Regions from separate parts of the Williamsia sp. R60 genome, predicted to be linked through region 1. Evidence: predicted binding sites of a transcription regulator. Region 1 holds the regulator's gene; the other holds the start of a gene.

Region 1 (5,096 bases):
AAGCCCGACCCGGCAACCTATATCGGGTCCGGCAAAGCTCACGAGCTGCGTGAGATCGTCTTGGCCACCGGCGCCGACACCGTCATCTGCGATGGCGAGCTGACCCCTGCTCAGCTGACCGCTCTGGAAAAAGTGGTCAAGGTCAAGGTTGTCGATCGAACTGCGCTGATCCTCGACATCTTCGCCCAGCACGCGACGTCGCGAGAAGGCAAGGCGCAGGTCGCGCTGGCACAGATGGAGTACATGCTCCCGCGGCTTCGTGGCTGGGGTGAATCCATGTCCCGGCAGGCGGGTGGCCGTGCCGGCAGCAATGGCGGCGTCGGACTGCGCGGACCCGGTGAGACGAAGATCGAGACCGACCGCCGACGGATCCGCGAACGCACAGCGAAACTGCGGCGCGAGATCCGCGAGATGAAGACGTCACGAACCACCAAGCGCGCCAAGCGAAAGCAGGCTGCCGCGTCAGCGGTGACCATCGTCGGGTACACGAACGCCGGCAAATCGAGTTTGATCAACGCGTTGACCGGATCGGGCGTGCTGGTCCAGAACGCCTTGTTCGCAACCCTCGATCCGACAACCCGTCAGATGTCCCTCGAGGATGGCCGTGAACTGGTCATCACCGACACCGTCGGATTTGTCCGGCATCTGCCCACCCAGCTGGTCGAGGCCTTCCGTTCGACCCTCGAGGAAGTCGCCGACGCCGATCTGCTCCTGCACATCGTTGATGGTTCGGACCCGGTTCCGACCGACCAGATCATGGCGGTGCGGAAGGTGATCGAATCCGTGCTCGAGGAGGAGAATGCAACAGCTCCGCCCGAACTGCTCGTGATCAACAAGATTGATGCCGCCGACCCGCTGGTACTGGCGCAGCTCAAAGGGCTGTTCTCGACAGCTGTGTTCATCTCGGCGGCCACCGGCGAGGGCATCGACGTACTCCTCGATCGCATCCGGGAGTCGGTGGCCAGGAACGACGTGCACGTCAGTGTCCGGGTGCCGTATGAGCGTGGCGACCTCGTGTCCCGGATCCATGCCGAGGGTGACGTATTGACCGAACGTCACGAGGCGGACGGGACTGCGATCACCGCCACGGTGCCTGCCGCGCTGTCGCGCCAGCTGGCATCTCTGGCCATTCCCGAGTCAGCCGAATAGCCCTCCGAACTGCAGCTTTGGGCCAGATGTAGAATCCGGTTACAGTTGGATATCCAACCAATGCCACCTGTAATGGAGACCTGACGATGGAACGCACCCTTTTCGAGCCCGAGCACCTTCTCTTCCGCGATTCGTACCGGAGCTTCCTCGAACAGCACGTGGCGCCGAACCACGAACGCTGGGAAGAGCAGAACCTGGTGGACCGGGATGTCTGGGTCGAAGCAGGCAAGAACGGATTCCTCGCGGTGGAGGCGCCCGAGGAGTTCGGCGGCGGGGGAGTCGACGACTTCCGTTACAACACCATCATCGACGAAGAGACCGTCCGCGGCGGCTACAGCGGTATCGGCTTCGCGCTGCACAACGACGTGGTGGCGCCGTACCTGCTCGACCTCTGCAATGACGAGCAGAAGGCACGCTGGCTGCCCGGCTTCGTCTCCGGTGAGCTGATCACCGCGATCGCGATGACCGAGCCCGGCACCGGGTCCGATCTCCAGGGCATCAAGACCAACGCCAAGAAAGACGGCGACAACTGGGTGCTGAACGGTTCCAAGACGTTCATCACCAACGGCATCAACGCGGACCTCGTCATCGTGGTGGCCCGCACCGACCCCGAGGCCGGTGCGAAGGGGTTCAGCCTGCTGGTGGTCGAGCGCGGTATGGAGGGATTCGAACGCGGCCGCAATCTCGACAAGGTCGGGATGAAGGCGCAGGACACCGCCGAGCTGAGCTTCGACAACGTCAAGGTGCCCGCCGAGAACCTCCTGGGCGAGGAGGGCATGGGCTTCATCTACCTGATGCAGAACCTCCCGCGCGAGCGCCTGTCGATCGCTGTTGTGGCGGCCGGTGCCATGGAGTCGGTTCTCGAGACGACAATCCAGTACACGAAGGACCGCAAGGCATTTGGCCGCCCGATCGGTAGCTTCCAGAACTCGCGGTTCCTGCTCGCCGAACTGGCGACGTCCACCGCTACCACCCGTGTGTTCGTCGATCGGTGTATCGAACTGCTGAACGAGAAGAAGCTCACCGTTCCGGACGCGGCGATGGCGAAGTACTACGCCACCGAGAACCAGGTCCACCTCATCGATCGTTGCCTGCAACTGCACGGCGGCTACGGCTACATGCGTGAGTACTCGGTGGCCAAGGCCTTCCTCGATTCACGCGTGCAGACCATCTACGGCGGCACCACCGAGATCATGAAGGAAGTCATCGGCCGAAGCCTCGGGGTCTGAGTACGTTTCATAACTACGCGAAGTGGGGTGCACCGGAAGGTGCACCCCACTCGTGTCTGCGTAGTACCCGCGTTTGTTCGGTTGCCGAGGATGTTGCCGGACGCCTCAGAGGCGCCGCATCACCGTGACGACTTTGCCCAACACAACGGCGTTGTCGCCGGGGATGGGGTCGAACACCGGGTTGTGCGGCATCAGCCACACCGCATCCTTGGTGCGTTTGAACGTCTTGACGGTCGCCTCCCCGTCGATCATGGCCGCAACGATGTCGCCGTTGTCTGCGACATTCTGCTGCCTGACGACCACCCAGTCGCCGTCACAGATGGCGGCATCGATCATTGACTCGCCGACCACCCGCAGGAGGAACAAAGATCCTTCACCGACAAGCTCTTTCGGTAGCGGGAACACGTCTTCGACGGCTTCCTCGGCCAGGATCGGCCCGCCGGCCGCGATGCGGCCGAGGACCGGAACGAACGTCGGTGTCGGCAGGGATTCGTCGGGTACCTGGACCTGGCCGGCCGCCGTGGCCGGATTGAGGTCGGTGTCCTGGATGTTGACCGCCCGGGGACGGTTGTTCTCGCGCTGGAGGAATCCTTTGCGCTCGAGGGTGCGGAGCTGATGAGCGACCGACGACGTGGAGGTGAGGCCGACGGCATCACCGATCTCGCGGATTGACGGGGGATAGCCGCGTTCGCGGACCGACGCCCGGATCACCTCCAGTACGGCTTTCTGGCGCGGGGTCAGCGACCCCTCGGCCAGCGGTTCGGAAGTGACCACCGTCGCGGCCGCCGCGTCCGGCGGCGTCCGGGTGTCTGTCGTATCGGCCATCAGGTCCTCCAGTTCGTACGGTGTCCGGCCAAGGTGTCGTAGCTGTCGAGAGAAGAAAACGCACACGTTGTTCGTTGGATTATGGGGATCACGCTAATGCAATCTGTCACAACTCTCAAACATTTGTTCGATTGGGCGTGGCGTGTGTCGGACCCCCGTGATACAACTCGAACATTCGTTCAATCGAACGAGTGATCGAACTGTTGACCCGAGGATCGAACAATGACTGCAGCCACCACCATCAGCCGCCCGGCCGCTGAGCGGCCCCGTCGCCGGCTCGCCCGAGTCGGTGGGCCCGTCGCCTCCGATCAGTACACCCGCACGGCGCGAGCGCGTGTCGACAGTACTCGCCGGCCGGCCGACCGCAGGCTCGCCGCAGACCGCCGTGTTGTGGTGGGCTGCTCCGAGCCTGGCAGTTACGCACCGTCGGCTGCCGTCGTCGAGCGCGATGTGTATTTCCGCCGACGTGCCTGGGCCGGGGCCGCCGTGGTCGGAATCGGCCTGATGATGCTCGTGTTGTTCCTCATGTTCTTCGGCCGGGTTGTCGAGAGCGGTGCCGCTCCGGCGAACACCGGGACGGCGGTCGTCCACGTGCAGTCAGGAGAATCGTTGGGCGACATCGCCTCTCGAATCGCTCCCGAGATGCCGACCGAAGCGGTGGTGGAGAAGATCATGGACCTCAACGCGATGAGCAATTCAGCGTTGTCGCCCGGGCAATCCCTGGTGACGCCGATCTACGCGCGGTAGCTGCAGTGCTGGGGCAAGCAATCGGCCGGGCGGTATCCTCTACAACAGAGTGTCCGGTCATTCCGACGGGGCCGCTGACGTCCGAGGAACCCTGCATGCACTGCCCGTTTTGCAAGAACGAGGACACGCGGGTCGTCGACTCACGGGTGGCCGACGAGGGCCAGGCGATTCGTCGTCGGCGGGCCTGCTCGCAATGCGGACGGCGGTTCACCACGGTGGAGAGCGCAGTCCTTGCGGTCGTCAAACGCAACGGCGTCACCGAACCCTTCAGTCGCGAGAAGGTGATGAGGGGCGTGAGGCGCGCCTGCCAGGGCCGTGCGGTCGACGATGACCGGCTGCACCTGCTCGCGCAGCAGGTCGAAGAGGCCGTCCGCGCCTCAGGATCGGCCGAAGTTCCCAGCAACGAAGTGGGCCTGGCGATCCTGGGCCCGTTACGGGATCTCGACGAGGTCGCTTACCTTCGCTTTGCGTCGGTGTATCGCTCGTTCGACTCAGTCGAAGACTTCCAGAAAGAGATCGACGATCTGCGAGCGGCCAAACCCTGACCGCCTTTCGTCCGGCAGTGGTGCCGCCGGATCAGCGCAGTTCCCGGATGGCCTTGATCGCCCGTTTCTCCGACACGGGATACGCAGTACGCAGGTGCTGTGCGAACAATCCGACTCTCAGTTCTTCGACGATCCATCCAGCTTGCTCGTTGACTGCGTCCCGGCGACCGGGCGGCACGTGTCGCAGGTGATCAGTCCACGCCGACACCACCCGGTCGATGGCCGCCATCGCCTGGGCATCGCGAGCGGCGCCTGCCGGGAGCTGTTCGAGCCTCGACCTCGCAGCATCGAGGTAGCGGGGGATCTCCGCGAGGTGTTCGTCGCGTGTCGCAGAGACGAATCCGTCGAACAGCAGCTCGTCCAGCTGGTCCCGCACGTCGTCGGCGGCGATCGATCTGCCGGCCGCGGTAATCGCCGTTCGTAGGGGCGCCACGCGGGTCAGGATCGTCGCCACCCTGCGTAGTTTCTCCGTTGCCCTCCCGGTTGCCTGGCGGGCCACATTTTCCCGAAGTGCAGCGAATTCGCTTGGCGTCCAGACATTCGGCGGGTTGGGTACAAGGTCCACCACGGCAGCCCGAACGCAATCGGCCAGAAGAGCAGC
Region 2 (5,096 bases), on a different contig from region 1:
GGCCACCACTCGCACGGCTTCGGAGTCCACGAGGGCGCGACGGGCGATGTCGCGGGCTTCCGGCTCGGTGGGGGCCGGCACCATCCGGCCCTCGACCTTCGAGATGATCTTGCTGGTCACCACCAAGATGTCGCCGGTACGCAACCAATCAGCCGCCGTTGCCAACGCACCGGCGAGGTCGTCACCCGCCCGGAACCGCGGCAGGCCGGTGATCGGCAGGATCTGGATCGTCCCACCGGCGGCGTGGTCCTCATCCATGCGCCACACCCACGAGATCACATGCGTCGCGGACCATCTGGGCCGTCGTCTCCGGATTGCTCATCAGCAGGGGAACAGACGCGACCGTCACTCCGGGGATGTCGGCGGTGTCTCCCTGTGCGATGAGCCACCCGTCGAGGATGCCGTTCCCGCTACGCGCTCCATAGTGTCGACCGACACCTTCGGGGCTCGTCTCGACGCCGATGACCGAGAGACACTCGTCGGCCATTCCGCGCAGGGGACTGGTCCCGATGATGGGGGAGATGCCGACGACCGGTGCGGCGGTTGTCCGCAACGCTCCCCGGATGCCGGGGACCGAGAGGATTGCGCCGACGCTGACCACGGGGTTCGACGGTGCCAGCAAGACGATGTCGGCCTCGGCGATGGCGTCGAGAACCCCGGGCGCGGCTTTGGCATCGTCCGAACCGACCTGCGCGAACCCGTGGGTCGGGATCTGCGCCCGGTGGCGCACCCACCATTCCTGGAAGTGGATGGCGACCTTCTCGTCCTCTTCCTTGGTGACGACGACGTGGGTCTCGTGGCGGTCGTCGGTGGCGGGCAACAGGCGAACGCCCGGATCCCACCGTCGGCACAACGCTGCGGTCACATCGCTGAGCCGGTAACCCGCGTCGAGCATCTGCGTGCGGATCAGATGGGTCGCCAGGTCGCGGTCGCCCAGCCCGAACCAATCGGGGTCGGCACCATAGGCAGCCAGTTCCTCCTTCGCGTGCCACGTCTCCCCGCGTCGGCCCCAGCCGCGCTCGGTGTCGATGCCGTCACCGAGTGTGTACATGCAGGTGTCGAGGTCCGGACAGATCCGGACCCCGTGCATCCACGCGTCGTCTCCCACGTTGACGATTGCCGTCACCTCATGGTCGGCCGGGGCGCGACCGGACGCGAGAACCTCCGGGAACGGGGTATGTCCCAGGAGCTCACGTACACCTTGCAGAAACCGGGCGCCACCGACGCCTCCGACGAGAACCGTCACCTTCACAGGGAACCAGGGTAGGCGCTTGCCGAGAGTGCCAGCGAAGTGAGCCGAGTGCACGTAACGTTGCTCACGGCGACGTCGCGCAATTTGGGGGTTTTTGCGGCGATTCGATATCCTCGCCTGACTTTTCCTCGCTCTGCGCCGTGTCGAGACAACGAAATCGGGCAGAGGGTGATAAAGCAATTTCCCCGCTGCGCTTGACCTGGACACCCAAACCCGTGTCTAATCACATCAGTGTCATTCCCTGTTTTGACAGCGAGAATTGTTGCGGGGCACGGGGATCGATCACTTGTTCGAATCCGATTGACCAACTGCACAATTCGAAGTGAGATGAGGAGGCGGGACGATGGCTCTGGAACACATGGCTACCAACAGCCTTGAACCGCAAGTCGATTCGCAATCGAATGCATCCGAAACCAACCAAACTGAACGTCCTCGCCTGAGCCTGGTCACGTCGGCATTCGATGATATGTTCGAAGCAGTCGAAGACCAGTGGCAGGACCGTGCGCTGTGCGCACAGACCGATCCAGAAGCTTTTTTCCCTGAAAAGGGCGGTTCGACCCGGGAAGCCAAGCGCATTTGCCAGGGTTGTGAAGTACGTCCGGAATGCCTGGAATACGCGCTGCACAAAGATGAACGCTTCGGAATCTGGGGCGGCCTATCAGAGCGCGAACGTCGCCGTATCAAGCGCGGGATCGTCTAGGTCTCTCGTTTTTCTCTGCACCCCCCGCTCTGTGAGCTCGGGGCGTCTGCTCCGAAGCCGTCGACAGACCCGGCAAGAGTGGGTCTGCTCAACGCCTCTCAGGTCGGTGGCGGATCGATCGTGTCCTCGTCGACACCGAGGTGTGCTGCGACCTGCTGCACCAGGACCTCGTGCACGAGGTCGAGCAGATCTGCACCCTTTTTCGCCCTGCTCTCCAGCGGGCGGCGGAACAACAATATGCGCGCCTTCGTGGCTCGCCCCTGCGAGTCCATACCGGACGGGATGAGCCGCGCAAGAGGGATCGGGCCATCGGCCGTCACCTCCACCGGCCATTGAACGGTCTCGGGGTCGCGCGGAAGCATCCTCGGCACGTCGTCCACCGCGATGTCCAGATCGGTCAACCGGGCGTGCCAACGCGCGTCGATCTCGGCGAACGCCTCGAGCACCACCGCATCGAACGACTGTGCCCGACTGGTCCAGGCGGGGACGTGGGTGGGCAGCAACGTCGAACGCAGTCCGCGGCCCCGCCGATCACGGACCCGGGGCACACCACGTGAGGTTCGCCGGCGCCGCGGTCGTGCCAGCGGAGGACGAATGGGAGCCATAGAGCGCAAGTCTAGGCAGTCGCGGACGGTGTGTCCTGCTACGACCCGCCAGTCGGTCGGGATAATCTTCCTCCGTGAGGCTCCCACGTCAGTGTTCCAGGCCCGGTTGCGCCAATCCGGCGGTGGCAACTCTGACTTTTGTGTATTCGGACTCGACCGCGGTGGTCGGTCCGCTGGCGACCTCGGCCGAACCGCATTCGTGGGATCTGTGTGACACGCACGCCACCCGGATCACCGTGCCGCGGGGGTGGGAGATGTTGCGCAGTGAGGGCGGGTTCGCCCAGCCTCTGCGGGACGAGGACGATCTGACCGCTCTTGCCGAGGCTGTTCGTGAGGCAGCCGGCGGTGGGGGACTGGTGCCCCGCTCGTCGCCCGTACGTGCCGGCGAGTCGATCGGATCCCATGAGCGCCCCGCGCCTCGCGGCAACGGTTCGCTCAGCGGACCCGATCCGCTCCCTCGTCCTCGACCAGGTCGCCGCGGGCACCTTCGAGTACTGCCTGATCCTGTCGACTGAACGCTGCCTGCGAATCCGCCTGTAGCCGTCGGTCTTTGCGGTTCGTCCACGCCCGCTCGCCGTAGTGGCAACCAACCATGACGAGCGCTGCCAGGCCCCAGCCGAGGAAGAGGTCGATCACGTAGTGCTCGGCCGAATACACCAGCGTGAATGCCATCACCAGTGCGTATCCGGTGTACATCGTGCGTCCGAACGCACGGGTGCGGCCCCACATGAACATGGCCAGCAGTGCTGTGACCCCGGCGTGTAGCGACGGGATCGCGGCCACCTGGTTCGACTTCTTCTGCCCGACCTCGAGCACCTCACGGACGGGTCCGATGTGCAGGACGTCCCAACCGCGACTGGATATGCGCTCGACATACGGCTGGGCGCCATCGTGCCTCGGCTGCACCGGGCCCAGCAGGCCGCCGTCGGGGGCGTCTTCGACGGGCTGGGTGATGCAGAGCGGGAATGCCGATCCGTCGGCGACCTCGGCCGGGGTGCATTTGGCCGCCGCCCATGGCGGTGCGGCAGGCACCAGGATGTAGCCGATCAACCCGATGAAGAAGATACTGATGAGCCGCAAGACGAACCTACGCCACTGCAGACGATCTTTGAGCCACAGGAAGCCGGCGACCGCGTACGGAACGATGAAGTAGGACATGTACACGAAGCTCGTGAACACCTCCCACCACTGCGCCTCGGCCATCTTGAGGTGTTCTTGCAGCCACACGGTCGGCACGACGTGGAACATCCACCGGTCCGCGTCCACCGCGAGGTGCCACTGGGTCGGCATCCCGAGGAAGGCGGCGATACCGCGAGTGGAGTCGTAGACCGCCAGCAGCACACCGAACGGCAGCCAGTCGCGCACCACCGACAGGATGTTCCGTCGTCCGATGGATGCCGCGGCAAGCCCGAGCCCGAGGGCCACGAGAACGTACGATCGGCCGAACGACATGGTCCTGGTGGCCAGCAGCACGATGATCGTGGCGGCCCAGATGGTGACCGTCACGCGACGGACGAGGACCAGGTTCACTCTCTCGGAAACCAGACGCGCCGCCGCGAACTCGGCGAATCGGGTTCGGGCGTACCAAGATGTAACAGGGTCGTCAGTTTTTTGGGGGCTCTGCAGTTCGGTCATGATTGCGCGGCGACCCCGGTGTCGACCGAGCAGTTTTTCGCCAGTTCCAATGGATGCACATGCACCCGATGAGAAGGAGCCATTCCGTGGATCGTCCCGCACAGCTGTTCAGCCCCGAGTTGGTCAGCGCCGTCATCAAGGCCTACGACGTACGTGGTCTCGTCGGCGAACAGATCGACTCGGAGTTCGTCAGGAGCGTGGGAGCTTCGTTCGGCCGCCTCATGCGCACCGAGGGCCAGTTGGGATTGGTGGTGGGCCACGACATGCGGGAGTCGTCGCCGGAACTGGCCGCTGCCTTCGCGGACGGTGCACTGGCCGAGGGGCTGGACGTCACGATGATCGGCCTCGCGTCCACCGACCAGCTGTACTTCGCGTCGGGATTCCTGGATCGGCCCGGCGCCATGTTCACCGCGAGTCACAACCCGGCTCGGTACAACGGCATCAAACTGTGCCGCGCCGGTGCAAAACCTGTCGGTCAGGACACCGGACTGGCCACCATCTCGCGCGAGCTGGTGCACGGGGTGGACGGCACGGCGGCCCCCGAGAGCACCAGGGGAACCCTGACCGAGCGCGATGTGTTGGCGGACTATGCGGCGTATCTGCACAAGCTCGTCGATCTTTCCGGTCTGCGGCATCTGACGGTCGCCGTGGATGCGGGCAATGGCATGGGTGGTCACACAGTTCCGGTGGTCCTCGGCGGATCTGAGGCGTTCACCGTGCGTTCACTCTACTTCGAGCTGGACGGAACATTTCCCAACCACGAGGCCAACCCCCTGGATCCGAAGAACCTGGTGGACCTGCAGGCGTATGTCCGCGAGACCGGGGCCGACATCGGGCTGGCCTTCGACGGGGACGCCGACCGCTGTTTCGTGGTCGATGAGCTGGGTGAACCCGTGTCGCCGTC

The links. Region 1 encodes LexA, which represses DNA repair genes until DNA is damaged. Its sites were predicted from a motif close to CGAACANNTGTTCG; they were not measured.
Region 2: cofD (2-phospho-L-lactate transferase) is a predicted target of LexA. The motif match lies at 1,532-1,545, and genes of this name have one in related genera.

The regions. Positions count from the first base shown of each region.
Region 1 covers NZ_JBSSGR010000004.1:271,885-276,980, forward strand. Annotated here, with positions in the region: gene hflX (GTPase HflX) at 1-1,149, shown strand, start outside; gene ACVWY6_RS20210 (acyl-CoA dehydrogenase family protein) at 1,236-2,378, shown strand; gene lexA (transcriptional repressor LexA) at 2,484-3,203, opposite strand; gene ACVWY6_RS20220 (LysM peptidoglycan-binding domain-containing protein) at 3,426-3,950, shown strand; gene nrdR (transcriptional regulator NrdR) at 4,046-4,495, shown strand; gene hrpA (ATP-dependent RNA helicase HrpA) at 4,527-5,096, opposite strand, start outside.
Region 2 covers NZ_JBSSGR010000001.1:1,079,346-1,084,441, forward strand. Annotated here, with positions in the region: gene ACVWY6_RS04755 (coenzyme F420-0:L-glutamate ligase) at 1-258, opposite strand, end outside; gene cofD (2-phospho-L-lactate transferase) at 251-1,252, opposite strand; gene ACVWY6_RS04765 (WhiB family transcriptional regulator) at 1,719-1,952, shown strand; gene ACVWY6_RS04770 (metallopeptidase family protein) at 2,051-2,557, opposite strand; gene ACVWY6_RS04775 (DUF3499 domain-containing protein) at 2,632-3,072, shown strand; gene ACVWY6_RS04780 (phosphatase PAP2 family protein) at 2,993-4,063, opposite strand; gene ACVWY6_RS04785 (phosphomannomutase/phosphoglucomutase) at 4,261-5,096, shown strand, end outside.